2 regions of the Streptomyces sp. NPDC107538 genome follow, and region 1 is predicted to be linked to the other one. Evidence: riboswitches for the same ligand, from Rfam matches in the RefSeq annotation. Region 1 holds a riboswitch; the other holds the start of a gene.

The links. Region 1 has a riboswitch for S-adenosylmethionine ahead of ACZ7MG_RS33385 (aminotransferase class V-fold PLP-dependent enzyme). Riboswitches for the same ligand answer to the same signal wherever they lie in the genome.
Region 2: another riboswitch for S-adenosylmethionine. It lies ahead of thrC (threonine synthase); the one in region 1 lies ahead of ACZ7MG_RS33385 (aminotransferase class V-fold PLP-dependent enzyme).

The regions. Positions count from the first base shown of each region.
Region 1 covers NZ_JBVKAY010000012.1:178,079-187,666, reverse strand. The annotation lists gene qcrB (cytochrome bc1 complex cytochrome b subunit) at 1-654, shown strand, start outside; gene trpD (anthranilate phosphoribosyltransferase) at 789-1,853, shown strand; SAM riboswitch class IV at 2,085-2,200, shown strand; gene ACZ7MG_RS33385 (aminotransferase class V-fold PLP-dependent enzyme) at 2,327-3,688, shown strand; gene ACZ7MG_RS33380 (glycerate kinase family protein) at 3,649-4,905, opposite strand; gene ACZ7MG_RS33375 (SLC13 family permease) at 4,930-6,345, opposite strand; gene ACZ7MG_RS33370 (response regulator transcription factor) at 6,460-7,134, opposite strand; gene ACZ7MG_RS33365 (sensor histidine kinase) at 7,131-8,633, opposite strand; gene ACZ7MG_RS33360 (small secreted hydrophilic protein) at 8,560-8,862, opposite strand; gene ACZ7MG_RS33355 (Lrp/AsnC family transcriptional regulator) at 8,945-9,226, opposite strand; gene ACZ7MG_RS33350 (rhomboid family intramembrane serine protease) at 9,223-9,588, opposite strand, start outside.
Region 2 covers NZ_JBVKAY010000005.1:522,872-532,459, forward strand. The annotation lists gene ACZ7MG_RS20755 (NADH:flavin oxidoreductase) at 1-293, opposite strand, end outside; gene groL (chaperonin GroEL) at 507-2,129, opposite strand; gene ACZ7MG_RS20765 (cold-shock protein) at 2,501-2,707, opposite strand; gene ACZ7MG_RS20770 (ubiquitin-like small modifier protein 1) at 3,170-3,445, opposite strand; gene thrC (threonine synthase) at 3,499-4,803, opposite strand; SAM riboswitch class I at 4,821-4,967, opposite strand; gene ACZ7MG_RS20780 (glucosyl-3-phosphoglycerate synthase) at 5,099-6,043, shown strand; gene ACZ7MG_RS20785 (trypsin-like serine peptidase) at 6,051-8,096, opposite strand; gene ACZ7MG_RS20790 (hypothetical protein) at 8,226-9,347, opposite strand.

The sequences.
Region 1 (9,588 bases):
AACTTCTGGGGCCACACGCTCGTCCTGGGCGTGTTCATCCCGCTGATCATCTTCCCGCTGGTCCTGGTCGCGATCGCGGTCTACCCGTTCATCGAGTCCTGGGTCACCGGCGACAAGCGCGAGCACCACATCCTGGACCGCCCGCGCAACGCCCCGACCCGTACGGCCTTCGGCGTCGCGTGGATCACCTGGTACATGGTGCTGCTGATCGGTGGTGGAAACGACCTCTGGGCGACCCACTTCCACCTGTCGATCAACTCGATCACCTGGTTCGTCCGGATCGCGTTCTTCGTGGCCCCGGTCATCGCGTTCATCGTCACCAAGCGCATCTGCCTCGGCCTGCAGCGCCGGGACAAGGACAAGATCCTGCACGGTCGCGAGACCGGCATCATCAAGCGCCTGCCGCACGGTGAGTTCATCGAGGTCCACGAGCCGCTCAGCCAGGAGCAGCTGCACACGCTCACGGCGCACGAGCAGTACGTGCCGGCCCAGATCGGTGCCGCGGTCGACGAGAACGGTGTCGCCCGCAAGGTCGGCCGCCTGGAGAAGCTCCGCGCCAAGATGAGCAAGGGCTACTACGGCGAGGACAGCCAGATCGCCAAGCCGACCGTCGAGGAGTACAAGGAGATCACGAGCGGCCACGGCCACCACTGATCGCTTCGCTTCGCCACACCACGGTCGAAGGGCCCCCGTCCGATCTTCGGACGGGGGCCCTTCGCCGTGCTCGTGGCTGGATAGGGTGGGGTTGACCTTCCACTACGTCTCGTCTACGACACCCAGGAGCGGCTATGAGCGCTGTGACCCCCGCTGGAGGCGACACCGCGGCGGGCCGTTCCTGGCCCGCCGTGCTGAACGCGCTGCTGTCCGGGCACGACCAGGACGCCGGCGCCACGTTCTGGGCGATGGACCAGATCATGCGCGGGGAGGCGACGGACGCGCAGATCGCCGGGTTCGTGGTGGCGCTGCGGGCCAAGGGGGAGACCGTCGACGAGATCACCGGTCTCGTCGACGCGCTGTACGAGCACGCCAATCTGATCGAGGTGGCCGGGCGGACCGTCGACATCGTCGGTACGGGCGGGGACGGCGCCAAGACGGTCAACATCTCCACGATGTCCTCGATCGTGGTCGCCGGCACGGGCGCGAAGGTCGTCAAGCACGGCAACCGGGCCGCGTCCTCGGCGTCCGGGGCATCCGACGTCCTGGAGAAGCTGGGCGTCAATCTGGAGCTGACGCCGAAGCGGGTCGCCGAGGTCGCCGAGGAGGCCGGGATCACCTTCTGCTTCGCGGTGAAGTTCCATCCGGCGCTGCGTCATGTGGCCGCCGCGCGCGGACAGTTGGGCATCCGTACGGTCTTCAACGCGCTCGGGCCGCTGGCGAACCCGGCGAAGGTGCGGGCCCAGGCGGTCGGGGTCGCCGACCCCCGGATGGCGCCCATCATGGCCGGTGTCTTCGCCGGGCGCGGCAACTCCTCGCTGGTCTTCCGCGGCGACGACGGGCTCGACGAGCTGACGACCACGGCGACGTCCCGGGTCTGGGTGGTCCGGGACGGCAAGGTGACCGAGGAGGCCTTCGACCCGCGTGACGTCGGCCTCGACCTGGTGCCGGTGGAGGCGCTGCGGGGGGCCGACGCCTCGTACAACGCGGATGTCGCGCGGCGGCTGCTGGGCGGGGAGACCGGGCCCGTGCGGGACGCGGTGCTGCTCAACTCGGCCGCGGCGCTGGTGGCTCTTGAACCGACGTCCGCGTCGCTGGCGGAGCAGTTGCGGGGCGGGATGGAGCGGGCTGCGGAGTCCATCGACTCGGGGGCGGCGCGGGGAGTTCTCGAGCGGTGGGTCGCGGCGACGAACCGGTAGTTCGTCGGGTGCGGGTGCGTGGGGCTTCTCGCGCAGTTCCCCGCGCCCCTAAAGAATCGCAGGCCCCCGTGGCCCTGAAAGGCGACCGGCTGCGCCCCTGAAGAGCATGGGGCGCAGCCCCTGCTTTCAGGGGCGCGGGGAACTGCGCGAGAAGCCCCACCGGGCCGGCAGCCGCCCACCATCCGGACACGAGTTGCGGCGCGACGATCACTTCACGTACGTTTTTCGGCAGGTCATGAGTGACAGCCCATAGCCCCGGCTGGCTGTCCGGCAACCCTCCTTCCGTGGCGGGGTGCCCCGGGTGAAGACCGGGCCGTAGGCAGCGAGGTCTACGGCAAGCGCGGTTTCGAGGGAGTCTTCCGTTGAGCAAGCGAATGCGATAGGGCCGCCGAGCCCCGCCTCCGCGCACCCTTCTCTCTTTCCTCCACATGCGCCCTTCCCTTCCTTCGCGCATGCCTCTCACGGGAGCCCCCATGTCTGTTTCCACCCTTGCCGCCGCCCAGTCCGTTTGTGCCCCGCTGCCCGTTCTGGGGCGAGATGTCACCGTCCCGCTCGTCACCGGCGGCGAGGTCACCTACGCCGCCCTCGACTACGCGGCCAGCGCCCCCGCCCTGCAGCGCGTGTGGGACGACGTGGCGGCGTACGCGCCGTACTACGGGAGCGTGCACCGGGGCGCCGGCTACCTCTCCCAGCTGTCGACGGATCTCTTCGAGAACGCCCGGAAGACCGTCGCCGAGTTCCTCGACTGCCGGGACGGCGACCAGGTCGTGTTCACCCGGTCGACCACCGACTCGCTGAACCTTCTCGCCGCCGCACTCCCCGCCGACTGCCAGGTCTTCGTCTTCGAGACCGAGCACCACGCCTCGCTGCTGCCCTGGCGGGACGCGCGGGTCACGTACCTGGACGCCCCCCGGACGCCGGAGCAGGCCGTCGCCACCCTGGAGACCGCCCTCGCCGGACGCGACCCGCACGGGCCGGCGCTGGTGTGCGTCACCGGTGCCTCCAATGTCACCGGGGAGATCTGGCCGGTGCGTGAGCTGGCCGCCGCCGCGCACGCGCACGGCGCGCGGATCGTGCTCGACGCGGCCCAGCTGGCGCCCCACCACCCCGTCTTCGTGCAGGAGTTGGACGTCGACTGGGTCGCCTTCTCCGGCCACAAGCTGTACGCGCCCTTCGGGTCGGGGGTCCTCGCCGGCCGTGCCGACTGGCTCACCGCGGCCGAGCCGTACCTCGCCGGCGGCGGTGCCTCCCGCAAGGTGACCCGGCGTACCGACGGCGGTGTGGACGTCGAGTGGCACGAGAGCGCCGCCCGCCACGAGGCCGGCTCGCCCAACGTCATCGGCGCCTACTCCATCGCCTCCGCCTGCAAGGCCCTCACCGAGGCCGGGTTCGACACGCTGGTCGCCCGCGAGCGGTATCTGATCGACGCCGTACGGGCCGGGCTCGCCGATGTGCCCGAGGTACGGATCCTGTCCCTCTTCGGGGACGACGCCCCGCGTGTCGGCGTCATCTCCTTCGTCGTCGACGGCTGGAACAGCTCCCACTTCGCCGCCGCGCTCTCCGCCGAGTACGGCATCGGCGTCCGCGACGGCCTCTTCTGCGCCCACCCCCTCGTCCGCACCCTGCTCGGCAGCGACCCGCAGGTCCAGGGCGAGTGCGGCGCCCCCGAGGCCGCGCCCGGCGAGCGGTCCCTCAACGCGATCCGGGTGAGCTTCGGCGCGGGCACCCCCGACGAGCACGTGGAGCGGTTCGTGGGCGCGGTCAAGGAGCTGGTGAGCGACGGCGCGCAGTGGAACTACCGTACGGAGGACGGCCGTTGCGTCCCGGCCGTCTGACCGGCCGTCTGACCGGCCGTCTGACCGGCCGTCTGCCCCGCACCGGTTGAGCCCGCCGTCACCCGGGCGCCCAGCACGATCATCCGCAGGGCCCGTTCCGTGGCGTCCGTGAGGAGTTCGCTCGCGCGGACCAGGGCCTCGGCGAGCGCCATCGGGGCGGGCAGGATGCCGGTGCAGGCGTCCACGCCCGGCACCTCGTGCGCGCCCTCGCCCAGGGTGCCCGCGAGGGCCAGCACCGGGCGGCCGTGCAGCTTGGCGCGGCGGGCGACCTCGGCGGGGACCTTGCCGCGCGGCGTCTGGTGGTCGAGGGCGCCCTCGGCCGTGATGACCAGATCGGCGCGGGCCAGCCGGGCGTCGAGGTCCAGATGGCCCAGCAGCACCTCGAAGCGGGGGAGCAGCCGGGCGCCCAGGGCGGCCAGCCCGGCGCCGAGCCCGCCGGAGGCGCCGGTGCCGGGGCCGGTGCGGAGGTCCGCCCGCTGCGGGGCGAGGTCGCGGGTGAGGACGTACGCCCAGGTCTCCAGCGCGGCCGACAGTTCCTCGACCTGCTCCGGTGTCGCCCCTTTCTGCGGGCCGAAGACCCGGGCGACGCCCCGTTCGCCGCACAGCACGTTGAACGGGTTGCAGGCGACGAGCAGGTCGACGTCCTTGAGGCGTGCGTCCAGGCCGGCCGGGTCGATCCGGTCCAGGCGGCCCAACTCCCGTCCTCCCGGCGGGAGTTCGACGCCGTCCGCGTCCAGGAGCCGCGCGCCCAGGGCCTGGAGGGCACCGGCCCCGCCGTCCGACGTACCGGAGTCCCCGCAGCCGATCAGGATGCGCCGTACGCCGGTGTCGAGCGCGGCGCGGATCAGTTCGCCGACGCCGTACGTGGTGGTGGCGCCGGGGTCGCGGAGGGCGCGCGGGACGAGGGAGAGGCCGGCGACGGCGGCCATCTCGACCACGGCTGTCCCCGTCGTCGCCGGGCCGGGGGAGCCGACGAGGGCGAAGTGGGTGTCGACCGGGTCGCCGACCGGGCCCGTGGCCAGGAGGGGGACCAGTCGTCCCCCGGTGGCGGCGGCCAGCGCGGCGGCCGTGCCCTCGCCGCCGTCCACCAGCGGGATCAGATCCAGCTCCGCGTCGGGCAGGACCCGGCGGACGCCCTCCGCGATGGCCTCGGCGGCGGCCTCGGCGGACAGGGACTCCTTGAAGCCACTGGGGGCTACGGCGACTCGGTTCAGCATGGTCTCAGGGCTCCTGGAGAGTGGTTACGGGACGAGCGGGACGCCCAGCGCCGGCCACACCACCGCCGCGAAGAGCACCACCAGGGCGGCGGTCAGCGGGGCCAGCACGGCGGAGAGGCGCAGCAGGTCGCGGGGGGTGTAGGTGGGGGTGCCGGGCAGGTCGGCGAAGAGCGCGACCGGCTTGGCGGAGGCCGGGAGGGTGTGGCAGAAGCCCGCCGCGGCGGTGGAGGCGAGCGCGGCGGCGACCGGGCTGACCCCGGCGCCCACGGCCGCCGCGACGACCAGCGGGACCAGCACCGACGAGCGGGCCGACCGGGACTGCAGGACCAGATGCGCGGCCGTGCTGACCACCACGACCACCACCAGGAACACCAGCGGCGTGACCCCCGAGGGCAGCCCGGAGACCAGCCACGTCGCCGCTCCCGAGTCGCTGAGCGCGACGCCCATCGCCATCGTCGCGGCCATGAAGAGCAGCATCGACCAGGGCACGGTCCGCAACGCGTCCTTCAGCCGTACGGTGCCCAGCGCCGGTGAGGAGGCGACGACCGCGCCGATCAGCGCGACCACCGCCGGGGAGACCCGGTGCAGCGGCTCGCTGCACCACAGGACCACGACCGTGGCCAGCAGCAGGGCGCAGCGCGACTCGGCGGGGGACCAGGGCCCGGTCACCGGCCGCTCACTGTGCAGCTGGATCTCCTCCGCCGTGATCCGCACCGGGCCGCGGCGGTCCGCGCGCCGGGTCGTCGTCAGCAGCACGGCCTCGGCGGCCAGATGGGACGACACGATCGCCAGCGGCAGGCCCAGCAGCAGCCACTCGGTGAAGCCGATCCGGTCGCCGGTCGCCTCCCACAGCACCGACACGGTGATCAGATGCGCTCCCGCGCCGATCAGGGTCGCCACCGCCGACAGAAGGATCACGGTCGGGAACAGCAGCGCCAGCATCACGACCAGTCGTCTCCGGTCGGCCAGCGCCTTGGCGAGGGCCAGGAACACGGGGAGCGCGAGGGCGGCGCGGCCCGAGGTGGCCGGCACGGCGAAGGCGGTCACCACGAGGGCGGCGGTGGTGAGGTGCGTCAGCTGCCGTACGGTGCGGGCGCCGCTCACCAGGAACGTCGCGGCCCGGCCCGCGAGCCCCGTCCGGGTCACCGCGGCGGCCAGGACGAACGCACAGATCAGCAGCCATACGGTGTCGTTCCCGAGGGTGCCGAAGAGCGTGTCGTCGCTGATGACCCCGGTGACGGTGAGGGCGAGGCCCGCGCCCAGCGCGATGTACGTGTCGTCGACGGGGGTGCCGATCCAGGCGGCCGTCGCCAGCGTGAAGACCGTGAGGGTGAGGCGGGCCTCTCCGCCGAGACCGGGGAAGTTGCCGGGGACGGCGAGCAGCGCGCAGAGGGAGAGGGCTACGCAGAGGGTGGTGGCGAGGCGGAGATTCAGGGGCACGTCATCAAGGGTTCATTTCGGGGGTGAGTCCTTGATGAGGCGTTTATGAAGGGGGCTTCACGTCGTTCTTCGGGCGCGAGTCCGTGAGGGCTGGTCGCGCAGTTCCCCGCGCCCCTATCGGGGCGCGGCTGTCGGCAGCCGGTAGCCCATGCCCCTTACCGTCTCCAGTTGTGCGGCCCCGAGCTTCTTTCGTAGCGCCCGCACGTACACGTCCACGATGTTCGAGCCCGGGTCGAAGTCGTAGCCCCAGACGTGGGACAGGATCTGTTCGCGGGAGAGGACCTGGCCGGGGTGGCGCAGGAAGAGTTCCAGGAGGACGAACTCCCTTGCGGTCAGGTCCACCAGACGCTCCCCGGCGCGCGCCCGTCGGGTCCGGAGGTCCAGGGTCAGGTCGCCGCTGCGGAGCATCGTCACCTCGGGGGCCCTGGCCGCCGTACGCAGCCGGAGGCGGACCCTCGCCAACAGCTCCTCGAAGCGGAACGGCTTGGTCATCCAGTCGTCGGCGCCGCCCTCCAGGCCGGCCACGGTGTCGCGTACCGAGTCGCGGGCGGTCAGCACGATGACCGGGACGGTGACGCGGGCCTCGCGCAGCTCGCGCAGGACGGTGAAGCCGTCGCGGCCGGGCAGGCCGATGTCGAGGACGATCAGGTCGAAGCCGCCGGTGAGGGCGTACTCGTAGGCCGCGTCGCCGTCGCCGACCACGGTCGTGGTGAAGCCGCCCGCGCGCAGGCCCTTCTCGACGAAGGAGGCGATGCGTTCCTCGTCCTCGACGATGAGAATGCGGTTCACGGGCGGGCCCCTTCCAGGGTCAGGGTCAGGACGAAGGTCGCGCCGCCGCCCTCGGTGTCGTGCAGCCGTACCCGGCCGCCGTGCGCCTCGGCGATCGCGCGGACGATGGCCAGGCCGAGCCCGGCACCGGAGCCGCGGGCGCCGCGTCGGGCCGTGCCGCGCCGGAACCGTTCGAAGACGACCTCGGCGTCCTGCGGCTGCACCCCGGGCCCCGAGTCGACGACGTACAGCTCGACCGTCGTGCCCTCGGCGCGGGAGCCGACCCGGATGGTCTGGCCGGTGGTGGTGTGCTGCACCGCGTTCTGGGCGAGCTGGACCATCGCCTGGGTGATCCGCTGGGGGTCCAACTCGGCCTCAAGGTCGGCGACTTCGGCGAGCTGCCAGTCGCGGTCGCCCAGGGTGCGGGCCTTGACGTAGACATCGGCGGTGAGTTCGGCGAGCTGGACCGGCTCGGGGCGGACGAAGTCGGGCCGCTCGGCCTTGGCGAGTAGCAGCAGGTCCTCGACGATGCGGCTCATCCGGTCCAGTTCGTCGGTGACCAGCCGGACCGTCTCCTCGCGCTCGGCGGGATCGTCGCCCATCAGCTCCAGATGGCCGCGCACGATGGTGATGGGGGTGCGCAGCTCGTGGCCCGCGTCGTCGGCGAACTCCCGCTGCGCGGCGAACGCCCGCTCCAGCCGGTCCAGCATCGCGTTGAACGTCTCGGCGAGCGCGGCCACGTCGTCCCGGCCGTGCACCGGGATGCGCCGGGTGAGGTCCTGCTCGGTGAGCTGGGCGGCGGCCGCCCGCACCAGCCGTACGGGTTTGAGGATGCGGCCCGCGACCACCCAGGCGATCCCGGTGGTCATCAGCAGGGCGACCCCGGAGATGGCGAGCAGCACCCGGAACACCTCGTCGGCGCGGGCCTGTTCGCTCGCCGGGTGGAAGGCGACCACGAACGCCGCGTCCGCCTCGGAGCCGTACCGGGCCACCTCCACCTTCGCCCAGCGGATCTCCCCGGCCGCCCGCTCCAGCGTGCCCGTGGACGCGGTCGACTCGAAGATCCGCCGTCGGGCGTCGGTGTCCTGGTGCAGGGGCAGCGGGACGGGGATATCGCGTTGCTGGAAGAGCTGTGAGGGGGCGCGTCCGCCGCGGCCGACGAGGCCGATCAGCTCCTCGTCGAGGTCGGCGTTCTGCCGTTCCAGGAAGACCTTCAGCAGCCGGGACGGCTCGGTGAAGGGTTCACCGGTCTGCGGATCGACGCCGTGCGCCTGGAGGTTGGTGAACTCCCCGGCCTCCTGTGCGAGCAGCTCGTCGATGCGCTGGTCCACGTCCCGCAGCAGGATCGACCGCGTGGTCGTCGCGACCGAGGCCAGCGCCACGGTCATCACGAGCAGCAGCCACAGCAGGATCCGGACCCGGGCGGAGACCCGCCCGAGGGGTCGGTCAGCCGTCGTCACCGGGGCCGTCGTCGGCGTCGTCCCGGCCGTCCTGTCCGTTCTGCCCGGCGTCGTCGTCATCGTCATCACTCGCGGAGCCGTCGGTCACCGGAGGCCGCGACACGGCCTCGTCACCGGGCGTCGCCGTCGGCCGGGTGGGTGTGGGACTCGGCGACCCGCTCTCCAACTCCACCTTCGGCGGCACCTTCGGCGCCTGCGGGCTGTCGGTCAGGGCGAAACTGGTCGCGGCGATCCCGAGCGGAATCGCCACGACGGCGGCGAGAGCCGCGATCCGGCGGGAGAAGACCATGGGGACGATCCTGCGGAGCGGACCGGTCGGTGCGGATGAGGCCGGGATGAGGATTTCTTCATCAGGGCCCCCGAAGGCGCGCTCAGCCGTCCAGACCGATGGAGAACGCGGCGTCCAGGTCGTGCTGCGAGTACGCCCGGAACGCGACATGCGTGTCTGTGCCCAGCACCCCGGGGATCTTGCTGATACGGCCGGGGATCACGTCCGCGAGGTCCTCGTGCTCCTTCACCCGCACCATGGCGACCAGATCGTAGGTACCGGTCACGGAGAACACCTCGGTCACGGAATCGATCGCGGCGATGGACTCCGCGATCTCCGGAATCCGGTCCACGCTGGTCTTGATGAGCACGATCGCGGTGATCACGGCTGTTTCTCTCCCTCAAGGACATCGACGGGCGCCTTCACTCTAGCCCTCCGCCCATAACGCCCCCACGCGTAACAGAACCCCAGTCCGAAGCCCACCAGATGCGCCAGATAGGCCACCCCCGGCCCGGCCGTCTGCCGCCCCGCCGCCAGCCACTGCAGGGTCACCCAGAACGGCAGGGTCACCCACGCCGGGAACCGCAGCGGGAGGAAGAAAAGGAACGGCAGCAGGCTCGTCACCCGCGCCCGGGGGAACAGGAAGAGAAAGGCGCCGAGGACCGCGGAGATCGCCCCGGACGCGCCGACCAGCGACTGCGGCGACCCGGCGTGCGCCGCCGCGTACGCCACCAGCGCGAGGTAGCC
Region 2 (9,588 bases), on a different contig from region 1:
GCGACCTTCGCCCACCCGGCGAGCTGCTCCTCCCCGGCGAACCGCGGAACCCCGTCCAGGTCACCGGCCGTCTCGTGCCCGACGTACGTCCCCTCGGTCACGATCAGCCCGACCCCCGCCGCGGCCCGCCGCCCGTAGTACGAGGCCACGTCCGCGCCGGGCACACCCCCGGGCGAGAACACCCGCGTCATCGGCGCCATCGCGATCCGGTTGGGGACGGTCAGCCCGTTGATCGTCACGGGCCGGGACAGAATCTCGGCGGCACGGGAGGTGGGGGTGGAGGCGGTGGTCACGCGGGGGCTCCTAGGGGGAGAGCGGAATCAATTCCATGCGCACGCATATAGCATGCGTCCCTCGGCACAACCGCCCCCGCCGTCACGGAATTCCAGCGGCGCGACGGCATCGGTGTGACCCGTGCCACGCCCCGGAAACGCCCGAGGGCGGCACCCCCCGTTTCCAGGGGGTGCCGCCCTCGGTACCGCAGGACGGTGATCGACCGGGGTCGATCAGAAGTCCATGTCACCGCCCGGCATACCGCCGCCGGCGGGCGCGGCGGCCTTCTCCGGCTTGTCGGCGATGACGGCCTCGGTGGTGAGGAAGAGCGCGGCGATGGAGGCGGCGTTCTGCAGGGCGGAACGCGTGACCTTCGCCGGGTCGATGATGCCGGAGGCGATCATGTCGACGTACTCACCGGTCGCGGCGTTGAGGCCGTGGCCGACCGCGAGGTTGCGGACCTTCTCCACGACGACGCCACCCTCAAGGCCGCCGTTGACGGCGATCTGCTTGAGCGGGGCCTCCAGGGCGAGCTTCACGGCGTTGGCGCCGGTCGCCTCGTCACCCTCCAGCTCCAGCTTCTCGAAGACCGAGGAGGCCTGCAGCAGGGCCACGCCACCACCGGCGACGATGCCCTCCTCGACGGCCGCCTTCGCGTTGCGAACGGCGTCCTCGATGCGGTGCTTGCGCTCCTTCAGCTCGACCTCGGTCGCGGCACCGGCCTTGATGACGGCCACGCCGCCCGCGAGCTTCGCCAGGCGCTCCTGGAGCTTCTCGCGGTCGTAGTCCGAGTCGCTGTTCTCGATCTCGGCGCGGATCTGGTTGACCCGGCCCTGGACCTGGTCCGTGTCACCGGCGCCGTCGACGATCGTCGTCTCGTCCTTGGTGATGACGACCTTGCGGGCGCGGCCCAGGAGGTCCAGGGTCGCGTTCTCCAGCTTGAGGCCGACCTCCTCGGAGATGACCTCGCCGCCCGTGAGGATGGCGATGTCGCCGAGCATGGCCTTGCGGCGGTCACCGAAGCCCGGGGCCTTGACGGCGACGGACTTGAAGGTGCCACGGATCTTGTTGACGACCAGGGTCGACAGGGCCTCGCCCTCGACGTCCTCGGCGATGATCAGCAGCGGCTTGCCCGACTGCATGACCTTCTCCAGGAGCGGGAGCAGGTCCTTGACGTTGGTGACCTTGGAGTTGGCGATGAGGATGTAGGGGTCCTCGAGCACCGCCTCCATGCGCTCCATGTCGGTCGCGAAGTACGCCGAGATGTAGCCCTTGTCGAAGCGCATGCCCTCGGTGAGCTCAAGCTCCAGACCGAAGGTCTGCGACTCCTCGACGGTGATGACGCCTTCCTTGCCGACCTTGTCCATGGCCTCGGCGATCAGCTCGCCGATCTGGGTGTCGGCGGCGGAGATGGAGGCCGTGGAGGCGATCTGCTCCTTGGTCTCGACCTCCTTGGCCTGGTCGAGCAGCGCACCGGAGACGGCCTCGACGGCCTTCTCGATACCGCGCTTCAGGGCCATCGGGTTGGCACCGGCCGCGACGTTGCGCAGGCCTTCCTTGACCAGCGCCTGGGCGAGGACAGTCGCGGTCGTCGTGCCGTCACCGGCGACGTCGTCCGTCTTCTTCGCGACTTCCTTGACCAGCTCGGCGCCGATCTTCTCGTACGGGTCCTCGAGCTCGATCTCCTTGGCGATGGAGACACCATCGTTGGTGATCGTGGGGGCGCCCCACTTCTTCTCGAGGACGACGTTGCGGCCCTTGGGGCCGAGCGTCACCTTGACGGCGTCCGCGAGCTGGTTCATGCCGCGCTCGAGGCCGCGCCGCGCCTCCTCGTCGAACGCGATGATCTTGGCCATGTGAAGTGGTCCTCCCGGACTGGGGTGGATTGCTCCGGACCGTGCTGGCGCCCGCGACGGACGGCTCGCCTGCCTCGTGGTTCCTTGCCCCACTTGGCCTGCGGGCCTCACCGACCCGATCCTCGTTGTCACTCTCACCTTCAGAGTGCTAACGCCAATGATTAGCACTCGGCATGGTCGAGTGCAAGCGGCTCTCGATGATCCGCAGGTGAACGCGCCCGCGCGCGCCCCGTCGGCACCCCCATCGGCACCCCCGTCGGACCTTGCGCGGGTACGCGCCGCGCACACGAGAGGGCTCGCACCCCGAAACGGGATGCGAGCCCTCCGATGAAGAACGAAGAACGTCGCTGCGTTGAACCCGGCGCGTTACTTCAGCCGGCCGCGAGCCGGACCATGTCCGCCTGCGGCCCCTTCTGACCCTGCGAGATCTCGAACTCGACCCGCTGGCCCTCTTCCAGGGTGCGGTAACCGTCCATCTGGATCGCGCTGTAGTGGACGAATACATCCGCACCACCGTCGACCGCGATGAAGCCGTACCCCTTCTCCGCGTTGAACCACTTGACGGTGCCCTGAGCCATGCCTAACTCCCCTATTACTGGCCCTTGCACAGATCCACACTTCGCGGATCCGGGTCAGACCTCACCCCCCAACGGTTGGGGGTGTGCGCCGGAACGCGTCGACCGCGGCCGAATGTATCTGTCCAACTGCCCTCTGCAACAGGTCAATCGGACGAGAATTCTGGACACGACCGGTCGGGAATGTACGAACAATTCGCCCGAATTCAGGGCAAGTCGGGCCCCACAAAAGGGAAGAAGTACGCAAAAGGCATGCACACTTTGGCTACTTCATATAGGGCGTGCGGCGCGATCACATATGCGCCCGGCATGCAATCACTACGGTGATCCGACCGGCTTCCCCAACTCTACAGTGCTCAACCATAGAGAATTGCCCCCTCCGCTTCTCTCACGGAGGGGGCAATTCGATGAACACTCGGTAATCAATGTTACCGACGGTTACTACCGGCGGGTACTGACCGGCGGTCAGCCACCGGCGACCGCGGGAATGATCGACACACCGGCGCCGTCCGGAGTGGCCGTCTCCAGCCCCTGCTCGAACCGGACATCGTCGTCATTCACGTACACATTCACGAACCGCCGCAACTTGCCCTGATCGTCCAGAACCCGGGCGGCGATCCCGTTGTGGTTCTTCTCGAGATCGGCGATGACTTCGCCGAGAGTCGCCCCTTCGGCGCTCACCTCGGCCTGTCCGCCCGTGTAGGTGCGAAGGATGGTGGGGATACGGACGGAAACGCTCATGAGGGACCTCCGGTCAGGAATGTGTGCTGTGCGAGGCGGTCTTCGAGGCGGTCCTACGCGAGACCAGCTTCACGGAACGCATCGAGGTTGGGCCGGATGGTCGCGGTCAGCCCGGTCCCGGCCACCGCGTCCAGCGTCTTCAGCCCGTCCCCCGTGTTGAGCACGACCGTGGTGAGCGTCGGGTCGAGAAGGCCGTCCTCGATCAGCTTCTTCGTGACACCGACGGTCACCCCGCCCGCGGTCTCGGCGAAGATCCCCTCCGTCCGCGCGAGCAGCTTGATCGCCTCGACGACCTGCTCGTCCGTCACGTCCTCCACGGCCCCGCCGGTCCGCCGCGCGATGTCGAGCACATACGGCCCGTCCGCCGGGTTGCCGATGGCGAGCGACTTCGCGATGGTGTTCGGCTTCTGCGGCCGTACGACGTCGTGGCCGGCCTTGAACGCCACCGACACCGGCGAGCACCCCTCCGCCTGCGCACCGAAGATCTTGTACGGCTTGTCCTCGACGAGCCCGAGCTTGATCAGCTCCTGGAGCCCCTTGTCGATCTTCGTGAGCTGCGACCCGGAGGCGATCGGCACCACCAGCTGGTCCGGCAGCCGCCAGCCGAGCTGCTCGCAGATCTCGTACGCGAGGGTCTTGGAGCCCTCCGCGTAGTAGGGCCGCAGGTTGACGTTCACGAAGCCCCAGCCCTCGCCGGCCGGGTCGCCGATCAGCTCGGAGCAGAAGCGGTTCACATCGTCGTAGTTGCCCTCGATGCCGACCAGCTCGCCGCCGTAGATCGCGGCCATGACGACCTTGCCCTGCTCCAGGTCGTGCGGGATGAACACGCAGGACCGGAAGCCGGCGCGGGCGGCGGCGGCGCCGACGGCACCGGCCAGGTTGCCCGTGGAGGAGCAGGAGAGCGTGGTGAAGCCGAAGGCGCGGGCCGCCTCCAGGGCCTGGGCGACGACGCGGTCCTTGAAGGAGTGCGTCGGGTTGCCCGAGTCGTCCTTGATGAAGAGCTTGCCGCTGTCGACGCCGAGCGCGGCGGCCAGGTTGTCGGCCTTCACGAGCTGGGTCCAGCCGGGGTTGATGTTCGGCTTCGTGGCCACGTCCGCCGGGACGGGCAGCAGGGGGGCGTACCGCCAGATGTTCGCGGGACCGGACTCGATCCGCTTGCGCAGCTCCTCCGTGGAGTATGCGGAGTAGTCGTACGCGATCTCCAGCGGCCCGAAACACTCCTCGCAGGCGAAGACCGGTCCGAGGGGGACGCGGTGACCGCACTCACGACAGCTCAGCGCGGCGGCGGGGCCGAGGTCTACGGTGGAACCGGTGGAGACGGGGGATTCGGTGGTGCTTGCAACAGTCTGCGCAGCCATGGAGGCGAGGCCCTTTCTCCTCATCTTCCTCACGACGCACTTCGCCGTGAGACGGATTTGGCACCTTCCCGAGCCGGGAGCCTCACCACGACAACGTGGTCAGACCGGCTGGAGGGTTGCCGGGGCTTCATCGGGCCGTATCCCTCTGCCCCTCTGGATGAGCGGTATTTGGTTGTATACGCCGACGAGCACCGACATGCGATGGTCACCAGCGTTGTCCAAGACTGTAACCGAAGGCCAGGACAGTTGAGAGAGCCGTCCGAACCGCGAGATGAACGCAGAGGAGCCGCGCACTGTGCTGAAGGAAGTCGAGCGCTGGCTGAGCACCCGCTCCTGGTCCATGTCCGACCGCCCGCTCCACAAGATCATGGCCGCGAAACGGGCCACGGGACAGACGGTCAGTGTCGTCCTGCCCGCGCTGAACGAGGAGGAGACGGTCGGCGACATCGTCGCGATCATCCGCCATGACCTCATGCGGCAGGTCCCGCTCGTCGACGAGATCGTGGTCGTCGACTCCGGTTCCACGGACCGGACGTCCCAGGTCGCGGCTGCCGCCGGGGCGACGGTCGTGCACCGCGACGCGATCCTCCCCCGCCTCCCGGCCGTGCCCGGCAAGGGCGAGGTGCTGTGGCGGTCGCTCCTGGTGACGTCCGGCGACATCGTCTGCTTCATCGACGCGGACCTCAAGGAGTTCTCGTCCGACTTCGTCTCCGGGATCGTCGGCCCGCTGCTCACCGACCCCGGGGTGGACCTCGTCAAGGCGATGTACGACCGCCCCCTCGGCTCCGCCGCCGGCCAGGGCGGCCGTGTGACGGAACTCATGGCCCGGCCCCTCCTCAACATGCACTGGCCCCAGCTGGCCGGTTTCGTCCAGCCGCTCGGCGGCGAGTACGCGGCCCGGCGCTCCCTCCTGGAGCGGCTCCCGTTCCCCGTCGGCTACGGCGTCGAGCTGGGCATGCTCGTCGACGCGCTGCACCTCGTCGGCCTCGACGCGCTCTCCCAGGTCGACGTGGGCGTCCGCAAACACCGCCACCAGGACGGGGCGGCGCTGGGCCGTATGTCCGCGGCGATCTACCGCACCGCCCAGCTCCGGCTGGCCCGCGGCCACCTGATCCGGCCCGTCCTGACCCAGTTCGAGCGGGGGCGGGAGGGTTTCGAGCCGCGCACGTACTCGGTGGACCTGGAGGAACGGCCGCCGATGATCGATATCGAGGAGTACGTGGAGCGCAAGGCGGCGTAAGGGTTCCTCAGCCCGCGGTGATCACGCGCCCGATCTCGGCGGCGACCTCCCGGTGGGCCAGGTACTCGTCAATGTCGTGCGCCCGGGCACGGGTGTTGCGGACGGCCAGGTCGGTCAGTTCGCCCTGCCAGTCGTCGCCGAGCGGGCAGCCGATGGCGACACCGTCGGTCGGGCACCAGGCGTTCACCCAGCGGGCCACCCGCTGGGGACGCTGGGGACCACCGGCGAGGAGCCGGCGCTGGACGGTGTCCAGTCCGAGCGGGCTGCCCGCGGTGACGAGCAGGGAGATCTCCACCTCCGGCGCGAGCCGGGTGATGAGGTCCATGCCGACGACGGTGCCGAGGCTGTGGGTCACGAGCACGAGTTCACCCGTGGTGGGCACGCAGTCGAGCACGGTGTCCAGGACCGCGTCCCGGACACCCGGCTCGTCGAGGTACGCGGCCACGTCGCGCAGGGCCGCGGCGATGAACCACTCGTCGACGTCGGTGTTGGCCGCCAGCCAGCTCAGCTGCCGCTGGAGAGCGCCGACGATCCGTCCGCCGAAGGCCTCGGTGGCCAGCTGGGCCTCCGGCGGCATCCCCGCGTTGCCGGCGGCTTCGGCGATGAGCGCCTCGTAGGTGCTCCTGGCCGCACCGGCGGGCGCACAGGCCTCCGCCACCTGGCCGGCCGCCATCTCCTGGTGGGCGCGGGGGACGGACTCGTTCTGCTTGAGCGCGTCCATGAGCTTGTTTCCGTAGAACGGGAACCACGCGTCCGCCGGGTCGATCGGCGCGACCCCGGCACGGGTGAGGCCGTGGTTGAGTCCCGCGGTCCAGTCGATGCGCAGATCCTTGGGGATCTTGTTCTCCTGGCTCCTGCCGTGGAGGAAGACGATGTGCCGTCTGCCGCCGAAGGCGGTCGCCCGGGGGCGGAGACCGGTGCGGGCGGTGGTGGTCTCGGGCACGGACGTGGTCGACGTTTCGGGGACCACTGTCGGAACGGTCGCTACCGCAGGCGCCGCTGCCGTCAGCGTCTGGAGGCCGGCGTCCCGGCCCATCTCGCCCAGCAGGGCCCTCGCCGTGGACGTGTGGTCGACGGGCAGGGAGGCGAGGTGTCTGAGGATGGAGCTGATGCGCACGCCCTCGTTCGCCACCCAGGAGATGGCGTCGTCGCCGTCGCCCGGCTGCCACACCTTGCCGTCCTTGCGCAGGGTGCGGCCCTCCTCGTCCTGCTCCGGCACCCCGCTGTGGTGCAGGGCGACCACTTCCCACTGGTCGTTGAAGACCGGTGAGCCCGAGTTCCCCGGCTCGGTGTCGGTCCGGTAGTGCAGGAAGTCGTCGAGCCGGACCTGGAGCGCGTTGTCGCGGACCGCGATCTCCTTGAGGCGGCCCATGGGGTGACCGATGACGTTCACCGGTTCGCCGATGACCAGCTTGCCCAGTTGCCCACTGAGCCTGTTCCACCCGAACACCTCTCCCGGTGGCTGGTCCCCGTCGAGGGACCGGACCGGCACCAGCGCGAAGTCGAGCCGCTGGTCGGCGAGGAAGAGCGTGCCGGGGTCGAGTTCGAGCCGGACCGGTACGGCGGGGGTGTTGTCGACGGTGACCTGGGCGTCGAACTCGACGACACACCGCTGGGCGGTCGCCTCGTCGGGCAAAACGTGGTGGTTGGTCAGCAGCAGGCGCGGCGAGACCAGGAACCCGGTGCCGAGCGGCACTTCCCGGCCGTTCTCCCGCGCCGAGATCCGGGCCACGGTACGGGCGGCGCGGGCGCCGCGCGGCAGGAAGCTCCAGGCCTGCAGCTCCTTGGAGAGGCCGAGGATGCGTTCGTACGCGGCGGGCGCGTCCAGCGGCTCCTCCCGGATGCTCTCCACCGCCGCCGAGGCCGACACCGCCTGGCGGTCGAGCAGCCGGGCGGCACGGGCCGCGATCGCCTCCGGTGAGTCCGGGAACGCCACCCCGGCACCCAGTTGCTTCTCGATCTGCCGGCGCTCGGTACTCGTCCGGCGATACCGCTCCGCCGCGGCCTCGGCCTGTCTCCGTTGCTCCGCGCGAGCGACGCCTGTCACCACCATGGGGATCCACCCGTCCTGTGCGGTCCTGCACCTACTGCACCTGGCTTCCAGGAGGCGGACACCGGGCGTGCGGTGCAACCAGGAGGGAGCAATCGGGTGAGGGCGCAATCGGGTCAGGGCGCAATCGGGTCAGGGCCCTTCTGATGGATCGCGTGTCTCGCGCTCGCTCGTCGAACGGGAGTCTCCCGGGCCGCCCACGGCGTTGAGGACGGCCTGGCCCTGGTTGTCGACGAGCCGGGTGAAGAGCTGCTGGGCGTAGCCGAGGACGATGGCCCAGGCGATGATCTGGGCCGGGGTGTCGAGGGCGGTCAGCCCGGGGACGAACTCCCCTCGCATCAACAGCAGACCCAGCAGCGCGGTGAGCGCGCCGGTCGGCAGCTTCAGCAGCGCCAGGGCCACCGGCACGTCGTACGGGGTCGACGTGCCCTTGATACGGCGCAGGCTGGCCGCCGCGGCCACGGACGCGGCCACGACCCCGATGACCTCGACGACGAGGTAGTCCCATGTGGAGGAGACCATGGCGAAGTCCACGTCACGCACCTTGCGGAACGACTTTTCCCGCGTGGGACAGACCGCTTCGACGGACTGGAGATCCGGCTGGACCGCCCGGAAGCACAGCGGGACCAGATCGGGGTGCAGACTGCCCAGCACGGCGACCCCGACCACGATCACCGCGAGACCGAGGGTCACCCAGAGCACGATCCGTACGAAGCTCAGGACGCGCAGATGCTCGCGTTGCAGGACCTGACGGGCGACGGTCACCGCGTCGATGAGGGTCTCCCGCTCGACGCGGGTGAGCAGCCTCGCCTCCTCCGGTGCCGCGAGCGCGTTCTTCGCGATCTGCTCGACCCGGATCCTCCGCGGATCGTCGCCGGAGAGGTGCTCCCTGACCAGGGCCAGCAGATTCGGGATGCGCGCCGTCACATCACCCAGCGGGGCCAGACGCAGCAGCAGGTTGAGCGCCACGTCGAGGTGTGACTGCGCCGCGGCGAGGTGGGTGGCGGCCAGCCGCCGGGGGCAGTCGCAGTGGCTGAGCCGCTCCTCGGCGAGGTCCAGTTCGGCGACCGCCCTCGCGTGGAGCACGGGGGCCGCGTCCCGCACCACCGGATCGTCGTCCTGCTCCGCGCTCTGCTTCTTGGTCTCCAGCAGAGCCCGGATCTCACCGATACGGGACCGGATCGCCTCGCGGAGCTCCCACTGCCGCTTCTCGCACTTCCGCCCGAACCGGGACGGCGGTTGGTGATCAGTCATGGGCCCACTATCACGCCGGTCCCGCCACCGAACCCGTTCCGAAGCCGCCGTCCCGTCCGTCCGGCCCAGCCATTCGGCCCAGCCGCCCGGCCTCGGAGGCGGGCGGGAGACGGGACCGAATTGCGGACCCCGGTGACCGGTGCGACGGTCGATCGGGGGTGGTGCCCACCGTCGTCGGCGCCCGACGACCGTGGAGCGGCGCGTGTCCTCAGAACCGCGCGTGACCTCGAACCGGGGGAAA